3 regions of the Pedobacter folensis genome follow, and region 2 is predicted to be linked to each of the others. Evidence: riboswitches for the same ligand, from Rfam matches in the RefSeq annotation. Region 2 holds a riboswitch; each other region holds the start of a gene.
The links. A riboswitch is a leader RNA that binds a small molecule or an ion and turns the genes downstream of it on or off. The one in region 2 is predicted to bind S-adenosylmethionine.
Positions count from the first base shown of each region.

Region 1 (3,283 bases), on a different contig from region 2:
TTTTCCTGCTTTACCTGCACAAATCGCTCGTTGCTGCCAATCAGGTAGAACCTTTTCGTTACCGCATTATTGATGGCGAAGTTTGGAAGTACGAAAGCGTGCATGCTGCAGCCACGATTAACAGACCAAACGGCACATTTGGATTTGGCTACATGGATTTCTATAATGACTTTGAAGATTTTAGGACAGCGGCCAATAAAGAGATTGAAAAGGTGCAGGCCAGCAAAGGTTTAATCCCTTCCTCATCAGGCGAAAATGTAATCCACTATTCGGCACTACCCTGGTTAAATTTCACTTCTTTATCACATGCCCGCAATTATGCTTATCAGGATAGCTGCCCTAAAATATCTTTTGGTAAAGTTAGAGATGAAAACGGGAGAAAAATAATGTCGGTTTCCATACACGTAAACCATGCCTTGATGGATGGCTATAACGTGGCCCAATTTGTAGATTGTTATCAGGAGCTGTTAAACAAAAAAGAAGTTAACGAATATATTTAATTCAAAACTTTAAGCAATTAAACCTAAAGCATATTTAATGTTCGGTTAATATTAGGAATTTATTTTCGGCGATGTTTATAGCTGCCGTTATTATTCCTTTTTACCTTTTGGCTGTTGTAGCCATGTGTTATATGGATACCGTTTTTAAGGCCATTATGTTTTTTGTGCTGTTGCTTATTGCCACATTTGTACTTTTTCTGTTCATCAATTATCCTATGCAATCGGTGTTTGCGGTAATCTGTTTAATGGCCTTGCTTGCTTTTAAACCTAAAGATTAATTAAAAAATGAATTATCATTTGCATTCGAGAAAGTATTTGCTATTTTTGCTGCTCGGGCAGGAAGCTTGAAAATTTAAAATTGGGGGATTAGCTCATTTGGCTAGAGCGCTTCGCTGGCAGTGAAGAGGTGATCGGTTCGAATCCGATATTCTCCACCACATTAAAGGCTACCTGTAAGGTGGCCTTTATCATTTAAAGGGTTTCTTCCCTTGCATAGCAGCTTAAATATCCACCAAGTTTGTTACATCAACAGTCATAGATATGCAATTTTCATGAGCGTTTTTACAGGTATAACCACTTTTTTTAGACTTTAAATAAAAAGACTACAAAATCTATAGGAATTATATATATTTGCTCCTGCAAGGAATAATTTTGCAGACTTATCCAGAAAGACTGAGGGAAAGGCCCTGTGATGTCTTAGCAACCTGTTGCCAAATAAGGTGCTAAATCCTTCCTCTAACCAAGGAAAGATAAGAAAGATTTCGCTAAAGAATCTGAATGAGCCTGTGGTAAATTTTAAAGATTAAAAAATGAACATTTATTTAAACACCAGCGCTGACGATACCACTCCCGAACAAAGTTTTTGCCGGGATGAAACCTGATATCTTCCAGCTGAAAGGCAACAACTATTTCGAGCGTATTATCAGGTAGTTGGGCTTACATGATGTTTCAACTTTGAACTTAATTATTTTATAAAAAGAACCCATAAAACCAAAAACCATGAAAAAATCACTACTAATTGCCATTAGTATCCTTCCGGTTGCAGCAATGGCACAGAAACCGTTCTCTATTGAGGGAACCCTGAAAAAATCATCAGCCCCCGAAAAAGTATACCTCAGTTATGCTCAGAACGGACAATCGCTTACCGATTCTACAGAATTAAAAAATGGATCATTCTCCTTTTCTGGCCATGTAGCCGATCCGGTTAGGGCATCGCTTTATAGAAAACCAGTTGAAAAAAACGGAAAAAGGGATGTATTGTCCTTTTATCTCGAAACAGGTACCCTTAAACTCGCCACCGCAGATTCTTTAAAAAATGCTTCAATTACCGGATCGAAAGTAAATGCCGATAATGATAAGTTAAAAGCACTGACCAAACCTGTACAGGATAAACTTGCAGCCATAAGCGGCGAATTTGGTAAACTTAGTCCTGAACAAAAAAAAAATAAGGCACTAACCGATTCGATTTATAAACGTTATGAAGCAGCAAGTAAGGCGCTGGAACCGATATACCTTGATTTTGCAAGGAAAAACCCTAAATCTTACATAAGCTTAAACGCAATTCAGCAGATTGCCACCAGTGAAACCGTACAGGCAGAAGCCGAACAGGTTTATGCTGGTTTAGATGGGACGGTAAAAGAAAGTAAAGCTGGTAAAGATGTTTCAATTTACTTCAACGCAGTAAAGAAAACCAAAATTGGACTTCAGGCAATCGATTTTACACAAAATGATGTAAACGATAAACCGGTAAAATTATCTGATTTTAAAGGAAAATATGTTCTGGTTGATTTTTGGGCTTCATGGTGCGGACCTTGCAGACAGGAGAATCCTAATGTAGTAGCAGCCTATAATCAGTATAAAGATAAAGGGTTTACCATATTGGGTGTTTCTTTAGATCAGCCTGGGAAAAAAGAGGCCTGGTTAAAAGCCATTGCCGATGACCAGTTAACATGGACACATGTTTCTGACCTAAAATTTTGGGACAATGCGGTAGCAAAACAATATGGAATCAGATCTATCCCGGCAAACTTTTTAATTGATCCAGATGGAAAGATTATCGCAAAAGGACTTCGTGGAGAAGCATTGAAAGAAAAACTGGCGTCGCTTCTGGAGGCTAAAAGTAAATAGATAAGAATACGGTTCAATAAAAATTAATTAATAAGTTTTAGAAATAATAAGAGAAAAAAGACAGCTGCCCTTTTATGCAAAGTGTATAAAAGGTTACCAGATAAATAATAACAGGGGCGATTGAGGCCGCCCCTGAATCAAGTGATTTATCACGGTATGTGACCAATAATGCGACTTAATGTTTAACCACTCAAACAAATATAATGAAAATATCCTAAAAAATTAGTTCGTCAATTAAATGGATGTCCCTTAGCCGTAAACGATTGTATTACTGCTTAAACTATCCTATTCTCCCAAATTACCCCATTTTTCTTCTTAAAGCATTGTGTTGATTTAAGGCTAGGCAGTTTTTCTGTTAGCAATGAAATCGCTGTGGGTAAAATTTCAATATCTGCCATGAATTGGGACCTGGCATCAACATTCATTAACTAAAACCATCATAAATGAAACGAAAGTTATTTTCGCTTATTATACTGTGCCTTTTTGCAGTCTTTAATGCCAGGGCACAAACCAAAGTTATTACAGGAAAGGTAATAGCTGTGGCAGACGGGCTGCCCATTCCTGCTGTTTCTGTAAGAATAGCGGGCAGTAAAATTGCCACGCAAACTGATGCAGACGGGAGGTTTTCCATCGTTGCTCCATCTTCGGCAAAAACA
Region 1 covers NZ_JBWJIF010000003.1:163,761-167,043, forward strand. Annotated here, with positions in the region: gene AC04QZ_RS15310 (CatA-like O-acetyltransferase) at 1-500, shown strand, start outside; gene AC04QZ_RS15315 (hypothetical protein) at 572-778, shown strand; tRNA gene AC04QZ_RS15320 (tRNA-Ala) at 861-937, shown strand; SAM riboswitch class I at 1,157-1,256, shown strand; gene AC04QZ_RS15325 (redoxin domain-containing protein) at 1,500-2,627, shown strand; gene AC04QZ_RS15330 (SusC/RagA family TonB-linked outer membrane protein) at 3,071-3,283, shown strand, end outside.
Region 1: another riboswitch for S-adenosylmethionine. It lies ahead of AC04QZ_RS15325 (redoxin domain-containing protein); the one in region 2 lies ahead of metH (methionine synthase).

Region 2 (3,283 bases):
GCCATTAATAATGATATTATGCTGCTGAAACGCGATATTTTAGAGCTGATGATGGATGAAGGTATTAATAAATTTATCCTGATCGGAGAAAATGTGCTAAATTTCCATGCTTCTGACGATAGTTATTACGAAGAATGGTTTCAGGAAGTAGAAGACGGCTGGATTGTGGGCGTAAATTTTCAGCAACACGTTATTACCGAGTTTCGCGACAATAACATCGATTATTACATTAACTTTGGTGGTGCTTTTGACAACCTGCCATGGCGCACCTTAAAACCTTTACAGTTCTTTAAAAAAGTTGAAGAACTGCTGACAAAAAGATTAAACTAAATATTTATTTTTATATAGTTAAATACACAAAATTTAAAATGGAACAACAAAATTATCAATATCAGGACAACAGTGTTTTTGTACAGGAAAAATCTGCATCTAAACGTTTCTTCGGAAATGTTTTCTTATGGATGTTCGTCGCACTAGCTGTTTCTACAGTTGCAGCTTATTTTATCGCCAGTACACCGGCGGTATTGGATTATCTTTTATCCTATAACCCACAAACAGGTAAGGGCGGCTTTACCGTTTTAGGGTACATCGCAATATTTGCTCCTCTAGGGTTAGTATTCTTAATGGGTGCTGGTATGCAAAGAATGTCTTATCAGGCATTAATTGGTGTGTTTTTGCTTTATTCTATATTAACAGGAGTAATGCTCAGCTTTATCTTGTTAACTTACTCCTTGCCATCAGTTGTAATTAGTTTTGCTGCGGCTGCTGCGATATTTGCGGTAATGGCAATAATGGGATATACCACAGATACCGATCTAAGTAAATTTGGCCCTATATTATTTGCAGGTGTAATTGGTTTGGTGATCATCAGCATAATCAATATGTTTTTAGGTAGCTCAACATTGGGTTACATTATGGGTTTTATCGGAGTGGCGATTTTTACTGCATTAACTGCGTACAAAGTTCAGGAGCTTAAAAGAATTGGTGAAGGATTAGATGAAAACGGAAACACTTTAGGTGTAAATGAGAGCAAAAAGCTAGCAATTATGGGTGCGTTGTCGCTTTATATCACTTTTATCAACTTGTTTTTGTCGCTGTTACGCATTTTCGGTAACAGAAGATAAACCTAAATAACAGAACAATATTCTTAAGGCTGCGCAGTTTTGCGTGGCCTTTGTAATTTTATTTGGTAGCGAAGCGATAATTTTTGGAATTGATGTTGCTTTGTTGCATTTTTGTATGCTTATTAAGAAAGACGGAGGGATTAGACCCAACGAAGTCTTAGCAACCTGTAACCATACAAGGTGCTAAATTCTATTCTGCAAATAGCGGAAACAGATAAGTTTAGGATTACGATTCACGTACCAACTTTTTAAATAAGCCTTTTAGGATGTAATAATGTATAATGGAAGATGTATGATATGTCTTGCCATTTGCCATTTTCCATCCCACATTTTACACAACAAATGGGTATAAGAGAAGAATTAGAAAAACGTATTTTGGTGATTGATGGTGCAATGGGTACCATGATTCAGCGATATACCTTAACCGAAGAAGATTTTAGAGGGGAGCGATTTAAAAACCATCCCTGTGATGTAAAAGGCAATAACGATTTGCTCAACATCACACGTCCGGATATTATTAAAACAATACACCTGGAGTACCTGGCGTCTGGTGCCGATATTATCGAAACCAACACGTTTAGTACACAGCGCATTTCCATGGCCGATTACCAGATGGAAGACCTTTCTTACGAAATGAGTTTCGAAGGCGCGCGAGTGGCAAAAGAAGCCGTAAACGAGTTCATGGCTGCAAATCCAGACCGTAAATGTTTTGTGGCTGGTGCTATAGGCCCAACAAACCGTACCCTTTCCATGTCGCCTAATGTAAACGACCCTGGTTTTAGGGCGGTTTATTTTGATGAGCTGGAAGCCGCTTATTACGAGCAGGTACGTGGTTTGGTTGATGGTGGTTCGGATGTATTATTAATCGAAACCATTTTCGATACTTTAAATGCTAAAGTGGCCATTGTAGCCATTAAAAAATATGAAGAGGTAATTGGCCGTAAACTGGAGATCATGATTTCCGGCACCATTACCGATGCCTCCGGAAGGACACTTTCAGGTCAAACTGCCGAAGCTTTCTTAAACTCTGTCATGCATGCAAAACCATTAAGTATTGGTTTTAACTGTGCTTTGGGTGCTAAAGAAATGCGTCCGCATATCGAGGAACTCGCTGCAAAAGCAGGCTGTTATGTTTCGGCCTATCCAAATGCAGGTTTACCAAACGAATTTGGTGCTTATGATGAACAACCGCACGAAACGGCACATTTGGTTGATGACTTTATTGCATCAGGTTTTGTGAACATCGTGGGAGGCTGTTGTGGTACTACACCAGAGCATATTGGCTGTATTGCGAAAAATGCAAGGAAAGCGGAACCCCGCAAAATCCCGGTATTGGAGCCTTACATGCGTTTAAGCGGATTGGAGCCTGTAACCATTACTCCGGAAAGCATTTTCGTGAATATTGGTGAAAGAACCAATATTACAGGATCTCCTAAATTCTCTAAACTGATTTTGGGTGGCGATTACGAAGCTGCACTGGCTGTTGCTTTGCAGCAGGTTGAAGGCGGTGCGCAGGTAATTGATGTGAACATGGATGAAGGGATGTTGGATTCAGAAGCCGCGATGACTAAGTTTTTAAACCTCATTGCTTCTGAACCGGATATTGCCAAATTGCCAATCATGGTCGATTCATCTAAATGGTCGGTTATCGAAAATGGCTTAAAATGTTTGCAGGGAAAAGGAATCGTAAACTCCATCTCATTAAAAGAGGGTGAAGATAAATTCCGCGAAAGCGCCCGCAAAATTATGCAATATGGCGCTGCAGTGGTAGTTATGGCTTTTGATGAGCAAGGTCAGGCCGATAATTATGAGCGCAGGAAAGAAATCTGTAAAAGAAGTTACGATATCCTGGTAAACGAAATTGGTTTCCCGGCAGAAGATATTATTTTCGATCCGAACATCTTAACCGTAGCAACAGGACTCGAAGAGCATAACAATTATGCCGTCGATTTTATAAATGCCACCCGTTGGATCAAAGAAAACCTGCCTCATGCTAAAGTGAGCGGAGGGGTTTCTAACATTTCTTTCTCTTTCAGGGGAAATAATACCGTTCGCGAAGCGATGCACTCTGCATTTCTTTATCACGCCATCCAGGCTGGTTTAGATATGGGGATTGTGAACGCCGGAATGTTGGAGGTTTATCAGGAAATTCCACCCGA
Region 2 covers NZ_JBWJIF010000002.1:922,347-925,629, forward strand. Annotated here, with positions in the region: gene AC04QZ_RS12555 (hypothetical protein) at 1-330, shown strand, start outside; gene AC04QZ_RS12560 (Bax inhibitor-1/YccA family protein) at 369-1,124, shown strand; SAM riboswitch class I at 1,241-1,345, shown strand; gene metH (methionine synthase) at 1,467-3,283, shown strand, end outside.

Region 3 (3,283 bases), on a different contig from region 2:
AACCTGCACCCTGGTAATCGAATAACCCGAAGGGAAATAACGCACATAATAACCGTCTGGGTGTTTGGTCCAGATACCACTTGGCACATCGCTTCTTGGTGGCGCCATACCCGCTATAATCGCATATTTTTCCATATCTGCGTAGGTATAATTTCCAGAAGCGACTAACTGGCGGATATTATTTTCTGCTTCAAAAACGGCCCTCACACCTGCAGGCAATTGATCTTTGGCCTTTTCCATTACATCGAAGGGTAAAATGCCTAATGCACCACCTTCTAATTGGGTAAGTTGTTTTGGTGTTAATAATTTAATGGCAGTTACTTTAACTTGTCCATTAAAATCGGCAAATTTTGTTCTGGCAATGATCGTCCAGAGTAAAGCCTGGATATCATGTTGGTCTACATCAGGATGTTTCTCAGCGCTTTTCAGAATAGAAACCACAATTTCTTCCTTCGGACCTAAAACTGGTGCAAACATATAACCATCGCCTTTTGATGGCGCAAAAGTTCCGGCTTTTAAACAATAACTTTTATTGGTCATTTCGTATAAACCTTCGCAAAGTACAAAACCACCCTCTGGGTTTTTAGGCAATAAATATAATGGCTGGGCCTTTAAATTTAATGAATTAATGAAATCAGGTAGCTTTTCGCCTTCTCTGTTTACATCTTCAAAGCTGGTGGTAATGGCAGCGGGCTGTTTTAAAAACTTGTCTACCCCTAAGGCTTTAGCACCCTGAGCAGTGCCTACTTTTAACAGTTTGTCTTTTAAACCTCCGAATTGGGCGTTTGCGCTGCTTAAACCTATTACAGTAAAGAGCAGGCCTAAACATAGGGCTTTTGTATTTTTCATCATGATTAAATTTAGATAGGTAACACAAACTTAGAATTTTAAGCGTTAATTTCTTATTAAAAGTTTCGCATTGTCATCACACCATAAAAATACACCATTCATTTTCAGTGCGTTAATGTAATTTCGAAATTTTATTTTGTGGATTAAAATTAAATTCAGACATTTGGAATATTATTTGGCAGAAAGCTAAATAAAAGTCAATCTTCACAGGTTGATTTATAAAGAAGTGGCGAGAGACTGGCTCGATGACCCACTGGCAACCCTCAGAAAGAGAAGGTGCCAATTCCTGACCGGATAACATGGTGTTATTTGGAGATATAAATTAGAACTGATGAAAACATTAAATCTTCAATCGCTAAGCGAACCCAGTGCTAACCTTAAAAAGGTAGAACGGACTTCTATTTCTTTTATTTGTTGCGAGATGCGTGCGATTACTTGTATGTGCTGTTGCATACAGTAATTTAAAAATCTTCCTTTTTTGTTTCTTTCAAATTGGAAGGTCCCGCGAAATCGGGATACGCCCTGTTAGGTTTTAGGATTACCCTAATTTCCACCTATCTAAATCACACCAAAAAAAAAATAGAAATTATGTCAACATCATATAAATTTGAAACTTTACAATTACACGCTGGTCAGGAAATAGATCCTACAACTGGATCAAGAGCGGTTCCTATTTATCAAACCACTTCTTACGGCTTTAAAAATGCCGAACATGGGGCTAATTTATTTGCTTTAAAAGAGTTTGGAAATATCTATACCCGGATCATGAATCCAACCAACGATGTTTTCGAAAAACGTATTGCGGCTTTAGAAGGTGGTGTAGCTGCTTTGGCCGTAGCCTCAGGACAAGCCGCTCAATTTATAGCCTTAAACAACATATTGGAAGCTGGAGACAGTATCGTTTCTTCATCTCACATTTACGGTGGAACTTATAATCAATTTAAAGTAGCTTTCAAACGTTTGGGTATACATGTCGATTTTGCAAATCCGGATGTGCCTGAAGAATTTGAAAACAAAATTACCGATAAAACCAAAGCGATCTTTTTAGAAACCATTGGCAATCCGGCGTTTAGTGTTCCTGATTTCGAAAAAATTGCGGCCATTGCAAAAAAATATGATCTGCCATTGGTGGTCGATAATACTTTCGGCGCAGGTGGTTATTTGTTTAAACCCTTAGAGCATGGCGCCAATATCGTGGTCGAATCGGCAACGAAATGGATTGGTGGCCACGGTACCAGTATTGGCGGTGTAATCGTTGATGGTGGAAATTACAACTGGGGCAATGGAAAATTCCCACAATTCTCTGAGCCTTCGGAAGGTTATCATGGTTTGGTTTTTAGCGATGTTTTTGGCATCGGCGGACCATTCGGCAATATCCAGTTTATTATCCGGGCCCGTGTAGAAGGATTAAGAGATCTTGGACCGGCCTTATCCCCTTTCAATTCTTTTCTTTTATTACAAGGATTAGAAACTTTATCGCTCCGCGTTCAGCGCCATGTAGATAATGCATTAGAATTAGCCACCTGGTTAGAAAACCATCCATTGGTTAAAGAAGTTCAATACCCTGGTTTGGCCAGCAGCAAATACAACAACCTGGCTAAAAAATATTTAAGCAATGGTTTTGGGGCAGTATTATCGTTCGAGTTGGCCGGAAGCAAAGAAAACGCAACACAGGTAATTGATAACTTAAAACTGGTATCGCATCTGGCCAATGTAGGTGATGCCAAAACATTGATCATTCAGCCTTCAGCCACAACACACCAGCAATTAAGCGAAACAGAACAATTGGCAGCGGGTGTTAAACCAAATGCCTTAAGGGTTTCAGTCGGCATTGAGCATATTGATGATATTAAAGCCGATTTCGAACAAGCGTTCGCCACCATTAAAGCTACCGCTCCAACAGCGCATTTACAAGCCTAACCGTTAATATTCCGAATACAACAAAACAATGAGTACAACATCAACATATCACTATAATAAACAGTTCAAATTAGAGAGCGGAAAAAAAATCCGTAACCTGCAGATTGCTTATCAAACTTATGGCAAATTAAATGCAAATAAAGATAATGTGATTTGGGTTTGCCATGCACTTACCGCCAATGCTGATGTTTTTGAATGGTGGGAAGGTTTATTCGGTCAAAACTCATTGTTCAATCCGGAAGAGCATTATATCGTTTGTGCCAATGTTTTAGGTTCGCATTATGGTAGCTCGAACCCATTAAGTACCAATCCCGTAACAGGTTTGCCTTATTATCTTTCATTTCCTCAGTTTACCATCCGCGATTTAGTATCGGCACACCAGTTATTGGCATCGCATTTAGGTATTGATTATATAAAATTATTAATCGGTGGTTCGTTAGGTGGTCAGCAAGCTGTGGAGTGGAGTATTTCCGAACCGAATAAAATCGAAAACCTGATTTTGATTGCCACCAAT
Region 3 covers NZ_JBWJIF010000001.1:623,556-626,838, reverse strand. Annotated here, with positions in the region: gene AC04QZ_RS02480 (hypothetical protein) at 1-852, opposite strand, end outside; SAM riboswitch class I at 1,063-1,173, shown strand; gene AC04QZ_RS02475 (O-acetylhomoserine aminocarboxypropyltransferase/cysteine synthase family protein) at 1,438-2,769, shown strand; gene AC04QZ_RS02470 (homoserine O-acetyltransferase family protein) at 2,798-3,283, shown strand, end outside.
Region 3: another riboswitch for S-adenosylmethionine. It lies ahead of AC04QZ_RS02475 (O-acetylhomoserine aminocarboxypropyltransferase/cysteine synthase family protein); the one in region 2 lies ahead of metH (methionine synthase).